4 regions of the Mammaliicoccus sciuri genome follow, and region 4 is predicted to be linked to each of the others. Evidence: riboswitches for the same ligand, from Rfam matches in the RefSeq annotation. Region 4 holds a riboswitch; each other region holds the start of a gene.
What was found. A riboswitch is a leader RNA that binds a small molecule or an ion and turns the genes downstream of it on or off. The one in region 4 is predicted to bind S-adenosylmethionine.
Positions count from the first base shown of each region.

Region 1: it holds a riboswitch for S-adenosylmethionine, as region 4 does, so the genes downstream of both, MUA60_RS02900 (hypothetical protein) here and metX (homoserine O-acetyltransferase MetX) in region 4, are expected to answer to the same signal.
Region 2: it holds a riboswitch for S-adenosylmethionine, as region 4 does, so the genes downstream of both, MUA60_RS11870 (methionine ABC transporter ATP-binding protein) here and metX (homoserine O-acetyltransferase MetX) in region 4, are expected to answer to the same signal.
Region 3: it holds a riboswitch for S-adenosylmethionine, as region 4 does, so the genes downstream of both, MUA60_RS04295 (M20 family metallopeptidase) here and metX (homoserine O-acetyltransferase MetX) in region 4, are expected to answer to the same signal.

Region 1 covers NZ_CP094824.1:603,646-608,913, forward strand. Annotated here, with positions in the region: gene MUA60_RS02890 (RrF2 family transcriptional regulator) at 1-268, shown strand, start outside; gene MUA60_RS02895 (NAD(P)/FAD-dependent oxidoreductase) at 339-1,229, shown strand; gene MUA60_RS02900 (hypothetical protein) at 1,280-1,498, opposite strand; SAM riboswitch class I at 1,573-1,672, opposite strand; gene MUA60_RS02905 (PepSY domain-containing protein) at 1,804-2,466, shown strand; gene efeO (iron uptake system protein EfeO) at 2,704-3,564, shown strand; gene efeB (iron uptake transporter deferrochelatase/peroxidase subunit) at 3,571-4,809, shown strand; gene MUA60_RS02920 (FTR1 family iron permease) at 4,784-5,268, shown strand, end outside.
Region 2 covers NZ_CP094824.1:2,288,497-2,293,764, forward strand. Annotated here, with positions in the region: gene MUA60_RS11860 (MetQ/NlpA family ABC transporter substrate-binding protein) at 1-794, opposite strand, end outside; gene MUA60_RS11865 (methionine ABC transporter permease) at 807-1,502, opposite strand; gene MUA60_RS11870 (methionine ABC transporter ATP-binding protein) at 1,495-2,520, opposite strand; SAM riboswitch class I at 2,597-2,703, opposite strand; gene MUA60_RS11875 (thioredoxin family protein) at 2,733-3,056, opposite strand; gene MUA60_RS11880 (toprim domain-containing protein) at 3,013-3,417, opposite strand; gene gcvH (glycine cleavage system protein GcvH) at 3,521-3,901, opposite strand; gene MUA60_RS11890 (arsenate reductase family protein) at 3,969-4,322, opposite strand; gene MUA60_RS11895 (thioredoxin family protein) at 4,464-4,784, shown strand; gene MUA60_RS11900 (nitroreductase family protein) at 4,836-5,268, opposite strand, start outside.
Region 3 covers NZ_CP094824.1:852,279-857,546, reverse strand. Annotated here, with positions in the region: gene MUA60_RS04310 (hypothetical protein) at 1-233, opposite strand, end outside; gene MUA60_RS04305 (DUF2750 domain-containing protein) at 411-1,073, opposite strand; gene ldmS (L-aspartate--L-methionine ligase LdmS) at 1,169-2,362, opposite strand; gene MUA60_RS04295 (M20 family metallopeptidase) at 2,359-3,546, opposite strand; SAM riboswitch class I at 3,606-3,705, opposite strand; gene MUA60_RS04290 (GrpB family protein) at 3,749-4,291, opposite strand; gene MUA60_RS04285 (S-ribosylhomocysteine lyase) at 4,429-4,896, shown strand.
Region 4 covers NZ_CP094824.1:23,502-28,769, reverse strand. Annotated here, with positions in the region: gene MUA60_RS00125 (DHH family phosphoesterase) at 1-1,047, opposite strand, end outside; gene MUA60_RS00120 (DUF2232 domain-containing protein) at 1,062-1,979, opposite strand; gene metX (homoserine O-acetyltransferase MetX) at 2,061-3,029, opposite strand; SAM riboswitch class I at 3,100-3,201, opposite strand; gene MUA60_RS00110 (AzlD domain-containing protein) at 3,268-3,483, opposite strand; gene MUA60_RS00105 (AzlC family ABC transporter permease) at 3,590-4,234, opposite strand; one part of gene MUA60_RS00100 (IS3 family transposase) at 4,657-5,268, shown strand, end outside.

The DNA of each region.
Region 1 (5,268 bases), 580 kb from region 4:
TGTAACATATTTATCTAAAATATTAACGCAATTAGTAAAGGCAAACGTCATAAAATCTGCATCTGGTGCAAAAGGCGGTTATTATTTAGTTAATAATTGGGAAGACATAACTGTCTATGATATTATTACTGCAATTGATGGTCATCAAAGTACACTTGAAGATAGCTTTAATCACGGTCCAGAATGTAAGATACAAGCGATATTAACTTCTGCTGAAGATGAAATGACGCAAGCTTTGAAAAATAAAACTTTAAAAGATTTAATGTAAGTTAAATCTTTTTTTATCTATCAATTATAGATATTACGACTCTACAATAGTTATGAAAGGTGGAAATGCTATGTTTGATTGTATCGCAATAGGTGGAGGGCCAGCAGGATTAGCGAGTGCACTCACGTTAGGAAGAGCTTTAAAAAAGACGTTAGTGATAGACAATAATAATGCGAGAAATAAAGTGACACAGCATTCACATGCATTTTTAACGCAAGACAGTGTAAGACCTGAAGAATTGAGAGCTAAAGGAGAACATGATGTTGATCAATATGATGATGTAACGCGAATTAATGACACGGTGTTAAACATATTGAAAGAGGAGCATAACTTTATTGTTGAAACAGCCAACCAACAATATAAAGCTAAAAAAATTATGGTATGTACAGGTTTACGGGAAACATTACCAGAAATTGAAGGTTTAAAAGAAAGTTGTGGCAAATCTGTCTTTTATTGTCCGTGGTGTGATGGATATGAATTGAAACATAAACCATTACTCGTAGCTGTTCAACCTGAGCATGTGAAACATATGGCGATGCTTATTAACAATTGGACAGACGATATCGTTATAAGTAGCCGTGATTTTTCATTATTAACTGAAGAAGATAAAGCGTTTATTGAAAGTAAACATATCACATTAGTGGAAAGCGAAGTAGCGGAATTTAAACATCATGAAGGACAAATTAATGAAGTTATCTTTAAAAATGGTGAACGTATCAATAGAAGCGGTGCAATCATTGGTGTGAAGTGGGATACTGATTTTGAATTTTTAAAAGCGTCCGATATTGAAAGAGAAGACAACGGAAAAATAAAAATTAATGAGTTAGGTGAATCATCTATACCAGGATTGTTTGTAGCAGGTGAAAGTAAAGATTTCATGGCATCTCAACTAATAGACGCAGCAGCAAATGGTAATCAAGTCGCAAAATTTGTAGCAATGCAAATCATTATGGAATCATAAATAAAAACAGGCTGGGACATAATGTAATGTCTTAGCCTGTTTTAGAATGCTTATTTTTTAGTTATTTTAATATTAATTTCAAAGTCACCAAATTGAACATTGCGATGTTCAGAATCTGAAGTTGGTTGAAGTATTGTATTCTCAACTCTGCATAATTCTTGGATTAAAGCGTTCTTCTTCTGAGTCTTACCTATTGAACCTGAATAACTTCTTGGTGGATTTGCCTGCAATTCTAATAGTTCTGATAAAATATCGTCTCTTGTTCTCATATTTATTGCCTCCTAATTTGATAGTTACAATAAAACAGCTCATCTTAAGATTAAGAAGAGCTGTTTAGAGAATCTTCTTATCTTTCAAGTTAAACTTGTTGGATTTAGCACAGTACATACGCCTGTTGCTGAGGTTTCATCGGGCCAATTCCCTCCGCCTACTCTTAATAAGACTACGAGCTATTTTATTGTTTCTTAATCATAACGAATTAATTGTATTTTGCCTAATTTTTAAAATCTAAATGTTTAAAAGGTTTGAGGTGGTCTATATATTAACTGAATATGAAGCATAGGAGGAATAGATTATGAAGTATAAAATGCTTTCTTTATTGTTGTCAGCAGGTATCGTGTTAGCAGCATGTGGTAATGGTGACGGTGATAACAATGATAAAAAAGAAAATCAAAATGATGAAAAAACAGAACAAACAACTAAAGAAAATAGTAACGACGATCAAAATACAGATGACCAAGATTCAGACGATGATCAAAACACAGATGATGATCAAAGTTCAGACAAAGCAACTAAAAATACAGTTAAATGGGATGACATTAAAGTCTCTCCTGAAGATGCTGTAAAAGCTGCACAAAAAGAATCAAAAGGTGAACTTAAAGATCTATCTTTTGAAAAAGAAACAGGCGAGTGGAGTTATAAAGTTGAATTAGCTGATGGAACAAATGAAAATAAAGTACTGATAAATGCAGATGATAAATCTGTTACGAATGTTGAAAAAGAACAAGAAGATAGTGATGATAATGATCAAACATTCAAATTATCAGATGTTGCTAAATTCGAAGATGCACTTAAAGTAGCACGAGACAAAGCTAAAGGTGATATTAAAGAATGGTCACTAAGTGAAGATAATGGCAAACTTGTTTATTCTATTGAGTTAAAAGAAGGTAATAAAGAATCAACAGAATTTACAATTGATGCTAAGTCTAAAGAAATTCTTGAACAAGAAACAGATTAATTTATTAAGAACATAGGATAATTCATTTTATCCTATGTTTTTTTATGTTTATTTATTGATTATCATTCTCAATTAGCATTTCGCATGAAGTTTGAAAAAATTTCATTACATAAATACTATAGGTACAGCCTTATATTTGTATTTTCTATGAATTCTATAAAATTTTTATTGACTATTGCACATTATAGGCATAAATTAAAGATAATAATGATAATCAATTAGATAGGAAGTGTTATGATGAAAAAGTTAGCAACAACTTTATTAGCAAGTACTTTAATTTTAACAGCGTGTGGGAATAGCGCTGATAAGAAAGAAAATGAAGATAAAAAAGAAACAAAGGAAACGAAAAAGTCTGAAAAAGCGGATTTCTCTAAAGAAACTAAAGCTTATAAAGATTTTACAACAGAACAATTAGATAAATTCTTAGCTGATACTGAAAAGTTCGTTGAAGCGGTTAAAGCAGACGATATCGAAAAAGCTAAAGAAATTTATCCTAAAGCGCGTATGTACTATGAAAGATCTGAGCCAGTTGCTGAAAGTTTCGGTGATTTAGATCCGAAAATTGATGCACGTTTAGCAGATATGAAAGAAGAAAATAAAGAAGACGAATGGTCAGGTTACCACAAAATTGAAAAAGCATTATGGGAAGATAATACAACTAAAGATATGGCACCAGTTGCTGATCAATTATTAAAAGACACTAAAGAGTTACGTGCAAAAGTAGATACAGTAGATGTGACACCTAAATTAATGTTACAAGGTTCAATCGACTTATTAAATGAAGTATCTAGCTCAAAAATTACAGGTGAAGAAGAAATTTATTCACACACAGATTTATATGACTTTAAAGCAAACATCGAAGGGGCAGAAAAAATCTTTGAAATATTTAAAGATAAAGTAGCAGATAAAGATAAAAAGCTTGCTGATACAACTCAAGAAAGATTCGATAATGTTAATAAATTATTAGATCAATATAAGACTAAAGATGGTGGATATGAAGACTATACGAAACTATCTAAAGATGAAACGAAAAAACTTTCTGAAGCTGTTGATAAATTAGGGGAATCTTTAAGTCAAATGGCTGTTATTACGGAGTGATGATTGATGTCTAATAATGAAAATCATATAGCTAGAAGAGATTTTCTAAAACTCGCTGGTGTTGGTGGTGCAGGTCTACTGATAGGTTCTACAGGTGTAGGCGGTACTTTTCTTGCATCTCAATACTTTGCTAAAGATAAAACAGGCGTAAAAAATAAAATCAATTTCTATGGTAAATATCAGTCTGGCATCACGACAGAACAACAAAAACACATTTACTTTGTCGTTCTAAGCATTAATAAAATGTCAATTTTAGATGTTAAAGAAATGTTTAAAGTATGGACAAATTATAGTGTTCATTTAATGAATGGTGAATATGTAAAAGAGATTGGTAAAAACAAAATGTTACCAAGTCCAGATACAGGGGAGACGATTGGCTTAGACGCCAGTCGTCTGTCTCTTACTTTTGGTATAAGCCCTTCATTCTTTGAAAAAGTTGGATTGAAAAAGCATAAACCAGATTTATTAAAAGATTTACCACATTTTCCTAAAGATCAAATTGATGAAGACTATTCAGGTGGAGACATTTGTATACAAGCATGCTCAGATGATCCACAAGTTAATTTTCATGCCATTAGAAATTTAATTAGAGTGGCTAAAGGTGAAGTTTCAATGAAGTGGAGCCAAGCAGGATTTAACTCATTTGAAGAAAAGGATGGTAAGAAAGAAACACCTAGAAATTTATTCTCTTTTAAAGATGGAACAGGTAATCCTAATGTCCAAAATAAAAGTGATTTGAATGAATACGTCTTTATACAAGATGGTTGGGCTAAAAATGGTTCATATTTAGTCGCAAGAAGAATTCAAATGTTGTTAGAAACATGGGATAGAACGGCTTTAGGTGAACAAGAAGCCACATTTGGTAGATACCGTCATTCTGGTGCGCCAATTGGTAAAGAAAAAGAATTTGATACATTTGACCCTGATATAAAAGATAAAAATGGCGAGAACTTGATAGAAAAAGAATCGCATGTCAGTTTAGCAAAAGCATCTAAAACGAATTTATTAAGAAGATCTTTTTCATATTCAGATGGTATAAACGCAAACACAGGTGCTTTTGATGCAGGATTACTCTTCCTAGCATTTCAAAAATCACCGGAACAATTTATTAAAATCCAAAATAAAATGGGTGCTATTGATAAATTAAATGAATATATTACACATCGAGGTTCAGGTATTTTTCTATGTTTACCAGGTGTCCAAGAAGGAGGATATTTAGGTGAAACGTTATTCAATCGTATTTAGTTTAGTTGCAATACTATTTATGCTACTATCTTTGACCGCTAAAGCAGAAACGAGCTTAAGCGATATTTATATTAGTGTGACAGATGCCAAATCTGCGATACAAGATAAAGACGAAAAGGCATTCGACAAGCATTTCAAAGAGATTAAAGATAATTGGCAAAGTACGAATAAAAAAGACCATAAACTTGTGAAAAAAATAGATCAAGATATCGAAAAAATTGAAAAAACAACGTCTCAAAAAGATAGAGAAAGTGCGCTAAATACACTGACTTCTGATTTAATTGATTATGAAAAAGTATTAAATCCTGTTGATAAAAAGAAGAAACGAGATCAGTTACAAAATGAAATGCAGCCATTGATTAAAAATATAACAAAGGCGATCTCAGATAAAGATTTTGAAAAAGCAAAAACGATTAACAATCAATTAAATGCGACTTGGACAAAGAATGAAAAAATTGT
Region 2 (5,268 bases), 660 kb from region 4:
TATTTCTTGTTGATGAAGTCTTTAATTTCTTTAGATTGTAAGACTTTCATTAAAGCTTTAATTTCTTTGTCATCTTTATGACCTTTTTGAACTGCAATTAAGTTTGCGTATGGTGAATCTTTTCCTTCAACTGCAATTGAATCTTTAAGTGGATTTAATCCTTGTTCGATTGCAAAGTTAGAGTTGATGATTGTAGCGTCACCTTCGTCTGCTTGATAAGATTTAGGTAAAAATTCTGCTGATTGTTTATTGTTGAATTTAATATTTTTCTTGTTTTCTACGATGTCATCAAATGTTGCGTCAACTGGTTTAACGCCGTCTTTGATTTTGATTAATCCTTCTTTAACGAAGAATGATATGAATCTACCTTCTTCTGCTGGATTGTTCGATACATAAACTGTTGCATTTTTTGGTAAGTCAGATAATTTTTTGTATTTTTTAGAGTAAACTGCCATTGGCTCTAAATGTACGTTACCTGCTGATTCAATTTTATATCCTTTTTCTTTTGATTCAGTTTTTAAGTATGGTGTATGTTGGAAGAAATTTGCATCAAGTTCACCTTTGTCTAATAATTTGTTAGGTGTTGTGTAATCATTGATTGTCTTGATTTCTAAGTCATAACCTTCTTTTTTAAGAAGTGGTTTAGCTTCTTCTAAAATTTCAGCATGAGGTGCTGGTGATGCACCAATTTTAATTGTTTCGTTCTTTTCTTTCTTGTCGCCACTACCGCCACCACAAGCTACTAGCACGACTGTTAAAATCGAAATAAATAATAACCCAAATACTTTTTTCATTTAAAACACTCCTTAACGTTTATCAATTCTTTTTACAATTAAATCTCCAATAAATTGGATAATAAAAACAATAATTAAAATAAAGATTGTTGAAACTAAAATGACGTCATTTTGATTTCGTGTAAATCCAGTTAGGTAAGCTAAGTTACCTAAACCACCTGCACCAATTACACCGGCTATAGCAGTTGATCCAACTAAAGCAATGGCTGTAACTGTGATACCCGATACTAAAGCAGGTAATGATTCTTTTATTAATACTTTTCGAACGACTGTCCAAGTAGTAGCACCCATTGAAACTGCCGCTTCAATAACACCTTTATCAATTTCTTTCATGCCGATTTCAACAAGTCGCGCATAAAATGGTGATGCACCAATAATCAATGCTGGTAAAGCGCCTTTAGGTCCACTAATTGTACCTAGTAAAATGTCCGTAAATGGTAGTAATAATAATATTAATATGATAAATGGAATAGCTCTAAATAGGTTCACGACAAATGAAACGATTGAATAAAATACACGTGAACTTTTAGATGTTCCTCTTGATGTTAAAAATAGTAAAGTTCCTAAGATTAATCCAAATACTAAAGTAAATACTGTAGAAATAATCGTCATATATAACGTTTCATACAATGCTTCCCATACAGCATCCCATCGTACGTTAGGCATCGTGACCATTTCTGTTATGATATCTCCAAATGATTTATTCACCTACGTTCACCTCTACTTTCACGCCTAGATTATTCAATTCTTGCTTAATTGTTTCTTTAGAATAATCTCCTTGAGGTAAATGAACGATCATATGTCCAAATGTACCGTTTTGAGTTAATTTAACGTCACCTTCGATAACGTTAATATCGATATTATAAGTTTTTATAATTTTCGCTAATACTGGATCAGAACTTGTTCCACCAACGAAGTTTAACTTCCAAATTTCACCATTTGGTTGTTCTTTCTTAAAGTCTTGTAAAGTTCTTTGTAAATCATCTGCTTTAAGATCATCTTTAACAAATCGTTGTGTAACATAAGTTTGAGGGTTATTAAATACGTTAATAACTTCTCCCTCTTCAACAAACTTACCGTTTTCCATGACTGCTACATGGTCACAAATTTTTCTAATGACATGCATTTCATGTGTAATCAGTATGATTGTTAAATCCAGTTCTTTATTAATATCTACTAACAAATCTAATATTTCATCAGTAGTTTGCGGATCGAGTGCACTTGTTGCTTCGTCACATAATAAGACATGTGGGTCATTAGCAAGTGCACGGGCAATACCTACTCTTTGTTTTTGCCCTCCTGATAGTTGTGAAGGATAGGCATTTTCGCGTCCTTCTAAACCAACTCTTTTGATGAGTGCTTTAGTTCTCTCATCAATTTCACTTTTAGATACACCAGCGATTTCTAATGGAAATGCGATGTTATCTTTAACTGTTCTAGACCAAAGTAAGTTGAAATGTTGGAAAATCATGCTTACTTTTTGTCTTTTTAATCTAAGGTCTTGTTTCGATAATTGTCCAATGTTTGCACCGTCTACAATTACCTCTCCCTCAGTAGGTGTTTCTAGGCCGTTAAACATACGTATAAGTGTACTTTTACCTGCACCAGAAAATCCAATTACACCATATATACTTCCTTTATCTATTTTTAAGTCAACATGGTCAACAGCTGTTATGTCACCTTTTTTTGTTTTGAAAGTTTTAACAACTTTATTTAACTCGATCAAATCTGTTGCCTCCTAATCTCTAAATTAAAAACGCCTCACTCTTAAAATAAGAGAAAGGCGTCAAAAATTTGTCTTTCTCTCATCTCCAAAAGTTAACACTTTTTGTGAATTGGCACCATTTCATATTTATATGACGGTTGCCGGGCTTCAAAGGGCACATCCCTCCACCACTCTTGATAAGAGTTATTACGTATTTAATTAAATTCATACTATCATGATAAGTTTTTATCGTCAATAACTTTTTGAATATTCTCTAATATATACGGAACAGACTGAAAGGCATAGATTCGACGGATAACTTGATCTTTATGCATGATAAAAAGTACGGGTACTGACATGATTTCAAATTCTTTACAGAATTCTGGATAAAAATTTAAGTCACACTTATTAATAGGTAATTGTGAAACTTCGTTTGCAATATCTAACATGCGTTCTGATATTTTGCACGTTCCACATGTTGGCGTATATCCAAATAATAAATGGATATCTTTATCAAAATGCTTGTATATATCGTTCAATATTTCTGTGTGTTTCATGGTAACGATACTTCCCTTTCAATACAAAATCATTCTTAACTATAAAACCATGATAGTTTAACACATTCGCTAAATATTGTCTTGGACAGCGCGCTACTTCAGAAAATGTAGAATCAATATAAATATGCTGGCTTTCACTCACAAATTTCTTAAACCATTTTCCAATTTTCTTACCTTCCTTATCTTGATCTACTAAGACATACACTTGAGAACCGTATATTTCTTCTAGTAGCTCATCCATTTTTTCGACCCCCATCGTTCCATGGGTACAAATAATATGAACATGATCATTTAATACTTCTTCCACTCGTTTTTTATCAGAAATACCTTCTACGATTATAATCTTTTTAATCATCGCCATGAATATCACCTTCTACAAATGAGATAGTATTACAGTTCAGTTTCATGATAAATATTTTAAAAAAACTCCATGACACATCAGTATCGTGGAGTTTAATGTTATGTTATTCACCTATCATTTCGCTATAAGCGTCTGCATCTAATAATTCATCTAATTGAGCTTTATCAGATAGTTCAACTTTGACCATCCAAGCTTTATCATATGATGATTCATTAACAAACTCAGGGCTATCTTCTAGTTCTTCGTTTACTTCAACGACTTTACCAGAAAGTGGTGCATATAGTTCAGAAACTGTTTTAACAGATTCTACACTACCGAATGAATCTCCACTAGTTAATTCGTCACCTTCTTCTGGTAACTCAACAAACACGATGTCCCCTAATTCTGATTGAGCAAAATCAGTAATACCGATTGTTACGATATCTCCATCTACTTTTACCCATTCATGTTCTTTTGAATATTTTAACTCACTAGGCACTGTCAAAGTAATCCCCTCCTATATGTAATTCAATTATAATCATGACATAAAGCCATTATTCAAGCAACTATTTTTATAACCAAGTTTGACGATATTCGTCTTCTTTAAATCCAAGTGTCACTTTATTTCCTAAAACGGCTAAAGGTCTTTTAATTAACATGCCATCAGATGCTAATAAATCAAACTTTTCGTTGTCTGATAAATCATCCATTTTATCTTTTAATCCCAATTCGCGATATTTAGCGCCTCGAGTATTAAATAATTGATTAACATTGATGTCTGTCCCATCAATGATATCTTTTAATTCTTTAGCTGTTGGTGTTAATTGAGTAATATCAATCGGTTCAAAACTGGCACCGTTCATTTCTAAGAACTTTGCTGCTTTTTTACAAGTTGTACAATTAGGATATTGATAAAATTTTATCATGTCTTTACCTCCATATGTCTATTTAATTTCATTATAACAATATTAGTACAGAACATGTAGTAATGAGTTAAATATTTTTTTAAATATTAGAAATAAGATATACTTACCTTATAATCATTATTTCTAAGGAGCAGAATAAATATGAGAACAATAAGTCAATATACTGAATTTGAAGAAATTACACAAAGCGATGAACCAGTTGTCGTTAAATTCTTCGCAGATTGGTGTCCAGATTGCACAAGAATGAATCAATGGATCGATCCTATCATCGATGAATACAATCAATACAATTGGTATCAAATCAATCGTGACCAAGTTCCAGAAGCAGCAACCGAAAATGATGTAATGGGAATACCAAGTTTATTAGTATTTAAAAACAACGAAAAACTTGCACACTTACATTCAGCAAACGCAAAAACACCAGAAGATGTTAAAGCGTTCTTAGCTGAGAACTTAAAATAATCATATTAAAGCCCACAATTGAGTATAAGATCTCAGTTGTGGGTTTTGTTATTACCATTCAGTGATTAATGATTTATTTTTTCTTTCGGCAGCTTTTACACTTGAGTCTTTTTCAGTTAAATATAAAAATCCACATACATCTTCATCATCCTGAGCGCCGACTGTTTTTCTAAATGATGGATTAAATATAAATGCAGGTGTTTTCCAACATGAACCCATTCCCTCATCATGCATCAATAACATTAAATTCTGTACAAATGCGCCGATTGCCATTTGATTTTCAAGATTTTCTTTTTGTCTTGAGTCTCTTTTTGACAAGATGACAAACATGCCACCAACTTTAGTCACTTTATTGATATATTTTTCTTGTTTAGCTGGATCATTAACAAATGCTGATTGTGCAACTTCTTCTGCAAATTCAGGAATTTGTTTTTTATTGATATACACTAGTCTCCAAGGTTCTCTCATACCATGGTTAGGTGCG
Region 3 (5,268 bases), 830 kb from region 4:
AACGTACTAACGCCAATTGAAATGACCAATGGCATAAGTCCTACATATAAAATAGATAATAATGATTCACCTTTAATCATGATATTTTCTGTGTAAGGCGTATACTCTAGTAGTTGATGTTCTCCATGCTCTATTTTGACATTCCACAAATGAATAATGGATATTGAACATAAAAGTAAAAAAGAAATTATAAATTGCCATTTATAAATGATTAATTTTAAGTACTTTAACATATCAACCGCCTCCAATTACTATAATTTACCATTTTTTGATTTATTATAACCTCCAGTTAGTACTTTTACACCAATCGAATAATATTATATTATTAATTAATTGCAATTAATTCAAAAGACAAAAAAAGACGCTTGCTTAATAGCGAGCGTCTTTTTTAATTACATTTATTTAATTATTTAACATGGCATTGCGTTTAAAATGGCTTTTGGATCTGTTACTGTACCGATCATGCCTGATTTTAAATTGATTCCTAATGCGATGTCTTCTTGTTTTAAGTCTTCTAACCATTCTTCAAAGACTTCTGTTTCTACTTCAATAATATCGTATTCTTCAAAGTCATCACGATGTACTTTTTCTGCTAATTTGCGTGTACTCCATACTGTCATCATGTTTGGTAGACTTGCATCTTCTTCTGATACGATAATGAATTGTTTTTGTCCTTTGACTGTTAACCCGTAAACATAGTTTTCGTTGCAAATGTCTTCTGCAAATTCATCTATTCGGATATCATCTAGTTCACTCATAATTTCTTCTATGAATGGAATTGCTTCTACTTTTATTCCGTTATCTTCTGCTGATTTGTCCACAATGAATTGATCTCCTTCATCAAGGATATCATCCATTCCATATGTAACAAATCTATCTAAATCTAACTCCATAATTTTATCGTATTTCGTAATTTCATACGATTTTAAATATGATTCTGCACTTTCTTTCGTTGACCAAATTAGACGAAAATCAGTATCGCCGTCTCTTAAGATTTTACGGTCATTCAACACAACATAAAATCTTTCTTTTGTTAATATTTGTTTAAATTTAGACATATCCTGGATAGCCATTCTACCACCCTTTTCTTTATATTTAATCCCAATAAAATATATTATACGTATTAGGTATAAGTCAATATAAAAGAAGTTAAATTGTAAAAAATTTTTTATTTATTTAGACTACTTAATGCATCTAGAAAAAGTTGCTCTTGCTCTAATGCCTTTTCTTCAGTTTCTGCATGCCAAATTCCAACAAATCTTGATTTTACGTTGTCTTTACCGAAATAGTCACCATCATAGTATGCAAGTGGATAGAGGTAGCCATTTTTGATGAATTGTTCTATTGTATTGATGAAATGCGTGTTATCGCCTGTGGAATGATAACTTAGAAATTTATGAAAGCCTTCATGTAATCGATCTTTCAGTAATAACATACTTGTTGAACCATTTTGTCTAAAGTTTAAATCAATTGCATATACATTGTGGTTGTTATCTACGAGAAGATCAAACCCTGATACACCTTTATAACCATGCTCAACACCATTTTTCATAATTTCATACCCAGCATCTATAACACTTTGTGGTACATAATTTGAATTAACATTACCATTGTAGAAGCCGTATTCATCTGTAAGCTGTTTTACAGCACCTATATATTGTATACCCGTTTTTTCACTATATACGTATTGAACGCAATAATTATCAATTTCTTCAATGAATTGTTCGATGATGATGTATTTTGTATCTGAGGCTTCTTTAATTCTATCAGTTGCTTTCTTTAAATCCGCTTCATTATAACAAATCATCACACCATACCCACCTGCTGTAGGTAACTCGTCTCCCGGTTTAATCACCAATGGTAAATCCCAGTTTTGAATAGCTTGTTCAAATTCTACAGCTTTCACAATTTCACGTTTCGGTAAATATTTACCACCCGTCCATTGTTCAATTTTAGATTTATTGTTTAAATCTATAAATTTAGGTTTATAAACGGCATATTCTTCGTCTTTACATAAATGTTGACCATGTATGTATTGGAAGAATATTTTTTTATTGTCAGCTGTTAACTGTTGTAGTAAATGTTCATATTGCGTTCTATCTTTAAAAGTATATATATTGCTCGGAATATCCACATTTACTAATTTTAAAATTCTTTTAACATTATCTGTTAAACATGCTTCATGAACGATCATGGGCATATTACTGATAATCATTTCTCTTGCTGTTAAAAAATTAGATTGTGCTTCTTCAGCTTTTAACCAAGGATTATCTTCATACGAAGGTCTCGCATTATATACAATATCTTCTTCATATAAATCTCTTAACGTTAAATTGAGTGGTTTCCTATATTCTTTGTTCATAACAAGTTCTCCCTTAATGTTTGATGATGCTCAATGATTTCATTTCTAAGGGATACATTCTCTATAAGTTCTAATCCCATTGATGCCAATATTTTCGCACCGTTAATTAATGCCTTATCACCCTTTGTACTTGCAGCAGCTTGGCAAAATTCTTTCGTATGGCCGACTAAATTAGATGGTCCAATTTTAATGTGTGGATGAATAGTCGGTACGATATGACTTACATTCCCCGTATCAGTAGAACCAAAACCAAAATCATCATCAATGACTTCTTCCCCAACTTGTTCAGCGTGCTTTCTAAATAATTCGTCTAGTGGCTTATTAATTACGAATTCATTTACACCATTTTGAATTGGTCTTAATTCATATGTACCACCTGTTTGTATAGCTGCCCCTTCAGCTATTTTTCTCACTTTATCAGTAAGAATATCTAATTCTTTACGTGAAGTGGCACGCGTATAAAAACGTGCATGTGTAAAGTCAGGAATAATATTCGCTGCTTCACCACCATTTAATATGACACCATGCACTTTATCTGTCTTTTTAATTTGTTGTCTTAACATGCTCACCCCATTAAAGAAAGATAACATAGCATCTAACGCATTAACCGCTTCAAAAGCATTTTCAGAGGCATGAGCGCTTCGTCCATAGAATTTAACATCAAATACATCTACAGCTAACGAAGGCACTGTCACGTACGTCTCATGGCCAGGATGGACCATTAGTGCAATATCAATATTATCGATAATGCCAGCTTTCACATAAGTTGCTTTTGCACTACCATTAATACCCCCTTCTTCAGCAGGACAACCTAACACGACAACTTTGCCACCAACTTGATCAATCACTTTAGACAAACTGATACCTGCTAACACACTTGAAGTCCCAATAATATTATGACCACACGCATGACCAAGACCAGGTAATGCATCATATTCTGCTAAATATGCAATAGTTGGTCCTTCTTTTCCTGAGTCATACGTTGCAATGAAACCAGTCGGATGCTTCGCAATATTCTTCTCTATCTTAAAATGATGACTCTTTAATTGATCGCTTAATAAACGTGATGCAAATACTTCTTCATTTCCTAATTCAGGACGCTCATGAATTTGATGACTCATTGATAAATATAAATGTCTATTTTGTTCTATATAATTAATAATATTTTGCGATAAGTTACTCATTAATGATTCACCTTTCCAATATAAAAGCGCACTACTTTGTAAGGAGTGCGCCAATCGTTCTTTTATCTTCCAGTAACAAACTGTAGGAATTGGCACCTTTCCATTATGGGAGGTTGCTGGACTTCATCGGGCCCTTCCCTCAGTCTCTCTTGATAATTCGTATGAAATTTGAATTTAATTCTAACTTTCTTACTCGGATATGTCAATGATTTGTTGCAATATCATTGGATTTTAAGTACCATTTTTCTGCTTTTTTCTCGAATTCTTTAATCATGCTGTCTTTACCTTTATAGTACTGTTCACTGTCATCAGGAAATTCAATGACTAAGTCATGCTTGAGACGACTATATCTTTCTCTTTCACCATTAAAAGCTCTTAAATAATCTCTAAATGACAATAATCTTAAAATATGTGGGCTACCTTCATCATAAATATGTAAATGGTGAGATACTGCACCGTAATGATCATATTTTTTGAAATATCGATTACCGATAACACCACGTTCTCCTTTAGACTCATATCCTAAAGCTGATAATTCATGTGTAAATTCATCAATCGATTTACTATCTTTCACAACTATTAATATATCTATAATCGGCTTCGCAGATAATCCAGGAATAGCCGTTGATCCTATATGTTCAATGCTGATACTATGTTCTTTCAATAACGACTGTAAATATTTTTTCTCTTCAAGAAAAAGGTGTTGCCATATACTGTCGTAAGGGACTACTCGTAAACGTTCCATCTCATCACCTAATTTCAGAATAATTTATTAATATTATCTTATAAAGTAACATAGAAAGAAAGTAAAAGAAATCTGAATTGATTGTTTTTTCAAAATTAACTTGATATAATGATGCCGAAATCAAAGGAGGAATCTTCATGACAAAAATGAATGTAGAAAGTTTTAATTTAGATCATACGATAGTAGACGCACCATTTGTGAGACTTGCGGGAATCAAAGAAGGACTTAATGGTGATGTTATTCATAAATATGATATTCGATTTAAACAACCTAACAAAGAACATATGGAAATGCCTGCATTACATTCCTTAGAACATTTAATGGCTGAGAACATTAGAAACCATACAGACAAAGTGGTAGACGTAAGTCCAATGGGATGTCAAACAGGATTTTATGCTTCATTCATCAATCATGACGATTATGATGACGTACTTGCTATATTAGAAGCAACACTTAAAGACGTAGAACAAGCAACAGAAGTCCCAGCATGTAACGAAGTACAATGCGGATGGGCAGCAAGCCATTCATTAGAAGGCGCACAACAATTAGCAACTGAATTTTTAGCAGAACGCGATAATTGGAAAAATATCTTTAAAGAAGATTAATGAGGAAAGCCCAGGATATGACCTGGGCTTTTTTTATGTTGGAATGGCTGGGTGTTGCGAACACTTTCGGGTAAACTTGTTTATAACGGGAGCGTTGTGAACACTTCTGCCCAAACTTGTTCATAACGAGGGTTTTGATTACAAAACTCGGTCGAAGTGTTACTATGGGCCGCCTTAATTACAAAAGTCGGTCAAAGTTATACTATGGACTGCCTTAGTTACAAAACTACTGAGAATTGTAATTATTGGTCTCCTTATTTGCACTTCTCACCAAACTTGCTAATAACGACACCTAATATCTAACTCCCCCAACATTATATTCACCTAATCACTACTTCAAACTCACCCCCAAATAAAAAAGAGTTTGGGATA
Region 4 (5,268 bases):
GTCCATATCTGGTGATTTATGACCCATAATGATCACTTTGTCACCTTCAATTAAGATATCTCGTAAGGCATGAGATATCACTCGTGCACGTACTCTCGTTCTTTTTTCCATCGGGTCAGTCTTACCGCCGTAGAATCTCACGTTACCATTACTATTTTTAATGGCTACTTGGTCACCACCACGGCCGAGTGCTAAGTCTAAACTTGATTGTGATAGTTCACCTAATTCAATTAAGTTCTCACTACCTTCACCAATACCGATACTCAGTGTTAATTGGTGACCGAGGTCTCTTGTCTTATCTCTTAAATCATCTAATAAGTTGAACTTCAACGTTTCGATATCTTCTAATATACTCTTGTTTAATAGCGCGATAAATTGATCAGCACTATAGCGTTTAATAAACAATTGATAACGTGATGACCAGTCATCTATAACGCTTGTAATCAGACTATTGATTTCTGAACGTTGAGAGTCATTCATGTTCTGTGTAATTTCATCAAAGTTATCTAAAAAAATAGTTGCTATGATTGGTTTTTCATTTTCATATAATTCATATACACGGGAAGATTCAGTAATATCAAACAGATAAATAGAGTGTTCATCTTCAGTATAAGTGACTTTATATTTGTATGATCCTTCTTCAATCTCTACTTCTGAAGTATTTTCTAATCTTTTTAAGATATTTGGAAATACTTCGTTAATTGGTTCGTCTAAAACGTCTCGTTCTAATCGTTTATTAACAAAATTATTAATCCATTCGATATGATCATTTTTGTCTAATAATATGACACCTATTGGTAAGTCACTGACTGCACTTGTTTTACTTTTCGTAATTCTACCGGCTAAACTCCCAATATATAAATCTAATTTCAAAAAGCTCTGTCTAACAAAAAATATGCTTACTGCAATTAGAATTATCGTAGCAACCGTCGAAATAATCGCCCAAAATATTGAATTAAAAAAACTGAATACGACTAACACCAAAGCTAATATCATCATAATAATGTACGGAAATATTAGGGCTTTTTTAACAGATTGACGGTTCATAAACTCACCTCAATTTACTTTTTTATACGTTGTTTCAAGTTAAACCAAATGTCCATTAATCCGAATAAGTACGCAAACGGTTTAAATATAAATGCCATTACAAAGATGATGACACCTACTATAATTGGTAATTTTTTAACTTTTACAAATAAATGGAACAACGATAATGCTTGTATAAATATAACCCATTCTAACACAAATTGTAAGTTAGTGACTATGCCATACGCGACGACATTGTCTTGCGTGACAAACAAACTCACAAGTACTGTGATCACAAAAACAAATGCTACGCTTCTATTGATTTGCCACATAAATAATGGTCTGAACACTGGTGTTGCGACTTTGAATTTTCTTAAAATCGGAAACGTCACAACTAAATTCACAAGCACTAATAAGAATACCCACAATACTATATACCCAGGAATGCTCGCTTGTAATATTTCTAATGAAACTTGTAATGATTCTTCGATTTCAGTTGTTATATTGCCACCCATTTGGAAATATGACAGTAATACATCATGATACTGGCTAAAGAATTTGCTTGTTAAAGGTAAGTTTCCCGTAATTTGTAAAATTAACACACTACCTATCGTCAAAATACTCATAAATGTTGTCACTAAGTACAACATACGTTCTTTAGATGTACGCTCAATAAGTAACTGCCCAATAAATACACTCATAAAAATTACAAGTGTCATGGCAGTTAATAAGAATACATGATTAAATAGAACAGTTGCACATAACGTTATGACAACCGTCACAAAAAAGGACGGTTTAGAGCGATACCAAAGAATCGTTCCTGGTATCGTAATAAATGGTATGATCAATATTGCTAATAATGGTACAAAGTTTATAATAGCGGCACTTAGAACTAGTACAAGTGTTGCTATGATTGTCGCTTTTATGTCGACTTTAAAAGACAAATTTTTCACTTCCCAATCTAAATTAAACATCTTTCTCTATTTTACAGATTTTTATCTTTTAAAACAATGTAGGTGACTTTTAAGTTGATATCAGCGTACTTTAAATTTATATAATTTTAAGAAATGATAAACGTTAGGTGCCCAATCTCCAAAATTCAATAAAAAACCATCATGACCAACGTTGTCTTGTACATAGAAATGTCTGTGATATTTAAAGAATCGACCTAAAGCTCTTACTTGGTCATCTGGATATAATAAATCATCCGCAAATCCTAACGTTAATACTTTCGTTTCTAATTGACGTAGACGTTTCTCAACATCATCTCGTCCTCTAAATATGTCATGACTGTCTAATACATCTAACAATGTTAAATAGCAGTCTTTATCGAATACTTCTTTAAATTTATTGCCTTGATATTTTTGGTAGCTTACAACATCATCTGCAGAGAATCTTGATTCATAATCTTTACTTGAACGATACGTTAAAAAGCCAAGCTGTCTTGCGATGCTTAAACCGTCTTGTCCGTTCATATGAATAACTTGCCTAGCAATTTCATTAAATGCTCTACTATATGATGAAGTCTTCTCTGTCGCAGCTAATATGACTGCTTTTTTCACTTCAAACGAACCATCATAAAGCATTTCTAACGTTTGCATTCCACCTAAAGAACCACCAATTAATACGTCTATTTTTTCGTAACCAAATTGTTTCAATCCTAATATGTTTGCTCTCGCAACATCTCTCATCGTCAAATGTTCAGGGAAATCAGGTGTATTCAACCTTGAACTTGATCCATAAGGACTGCCAATTACATTAAATGTTATAAATTGATAATCATTAATTGAAAGGTAACCGCCATCTATAATTTCACGCCACCAACCTGCATGCTCATCATCACCATATGTTAAATGGTTGCCAGTTAACGCATGACAAACTACGACGAGTGGCTGGCCTTTATAACCCACATACTCATATTGAAGTTTCAAGTTATCAATCACTTCACCAGATTCTGTTTCAAAATGTCCAAGATCTACTATGCCTGTTTCTCGAGAAATAATCACATTAAAACCCCCTCTTATTTAAATTGAAAGACTTCTTACTCGTCAAAGAAGTAAGAAGTCCTCATCATCCTTATTATGCGAGTATACTCGTTGGTAGTAGCACCGTATCTGTTATGACCGGTTGCTGAAGTGTCGTCGGGCCAATTCCCTCAACTTCTCTGAATAAGCTTTGCTATGTAATTTATATTAAGAATACTAGAAATGAGCATTTCTTTCAATAAGTTAACGAATGAAATTAAAAGACTAATCTCACAATCGCCATAATAAACATACCGGCTATAACTGTAATCGTTAAACTTCTAAATATGAGTGCTATTAGAATCGTTGGTATCGCGACAATAATGCTCTCAAAATTAAGCGTAAATCCAGCATTACCTTCTTGATTCAACATACCTTCAAGTATTAATGCCGTAAAGAGACATACCGGCACATATTGTAACCACTTGATCACACTTTCAGGTAAATCCGCTTTTGATAACAATACAAAGGAGAAACACGGATAATCCAAGTTAAAACAAAACAACTTAACGTAATTAAAATTAAATACATCGATATACTCATTTATCAAACACCACCCCTACGACAGAAGCAATAATTGTCGACATAATAATAGATAAATAAGTTGGCATAAATAATGTCAGAATAAGCATGCATACAATCGTTAATAAAATTAAATAAAGATATACTAAGACTTTGTTTTTATGTATCGTTTCAAACTGAGCAATTAATAAAAATATAAACATCGCTGTTAAAGCATAATCGAGGCCAAATATTTCAGGTTTAGGTATTAAGTTACCTACTAAACCACCAATAATAGATGTGACAATCCATAATAAATAAGCTGAAATATTTAAACCATGAATCCAAGCCGCATTGAGCGATTTCTCTTTCGCATATTTCGTAATCGCAACACCAAATGACTCATCCGTTACAAGTGTACCTATTCCTATATTCGACCAGAAACCATTACCTTTAAATGCTGGGACTAAAGCCAAACTTTGAAGAAACATTCTTGAGTTAACAAAAAATACCGTCAATAGAATTGCTGAAATAGGGGAGTGGATGGCGACCAACGCACATATAATAAATTGAGCAGCACCCGCATAGACAAAAATAGACAATAATGCAATTTCTAAAATAGATAAACCAGATGATATACCGACAATACCAAACGCTAGCGCAACACTAAAGTACCCAAGCATAGTAGGTATACAGTCTTTAACACCTTGAAGAAACAAACCTTTATTCGTAATACTCGTACTTGTCACAACGATGCCTCCAATCTACAGTTGAAGGTAAGTCTAACGTTTGTCTAACCTCAGTCTTACTTACCTGTAAAGAATTTTAATATGTTTTAGTTTTATCATACCTATATTACTTTATCAATAACACTTGATTAAATATTCGGAAAATAATTAAATAATTTGATATTTGATTGATCATTTGGATTTAGGTGGTCAAGTCTTCGTGTGTTACGCCCTTTTTTTGTACCCTAGCGCACGATATCTATCATTCTTCGTGCGTTATGCCCTTATTTTCCACCCTAGCGCACGATATCTTTCAGTGTATTATTCCCTATAGAGTAGACATTAAAAAAAACTAAAACTCTATAGGGGGTATTTTTATGTATAAAACTAGACTACCTGTTAAACTGTATCAGGAAATCTTCGATTTGCATGAAAAGGGTTATTCCTTTCAAAATATAATTGATAAGTTAAATTTAGATATTAGTGATAGTGTGATTCGATTTAAATATAAAGTGTATAAGCAACATGGTATAACAGCACTTATAAATAAGAATCGAAATAAAATCTATACACGCGAATTTAAAGAAAAAGTTGTTAAAGAATATCTAGAGACTAATAAGACGTATTCAGATCTAGCAGCCTATTACAATATTTCACATCATGCTACTTTAAAAAATTGGGTGGTAAAGTATACTGAAGGAAAGGAAAATAAATCTTATTTTCCATATCTGGAGGTAGACACTATGAATACTAGAAAAACAACATTTGAAGAGAGAATTGAAATAGCTAAATATTGTATTGAAAATAATAGAGACTTTAATAAGACAGCTGAAAAGTACCAAGTTAACTATTCACAAGTCTATAATTGGGTAAAAAAGTATGAAAAACATGGTGATATTGGTTTAGTAGATGGTAGAGGTAAAGGAAAACCAGTTGAAGCTTTAACTAGAGAAGAAGAACTTGAATTAAAAATAAAAGCACTTGAACAA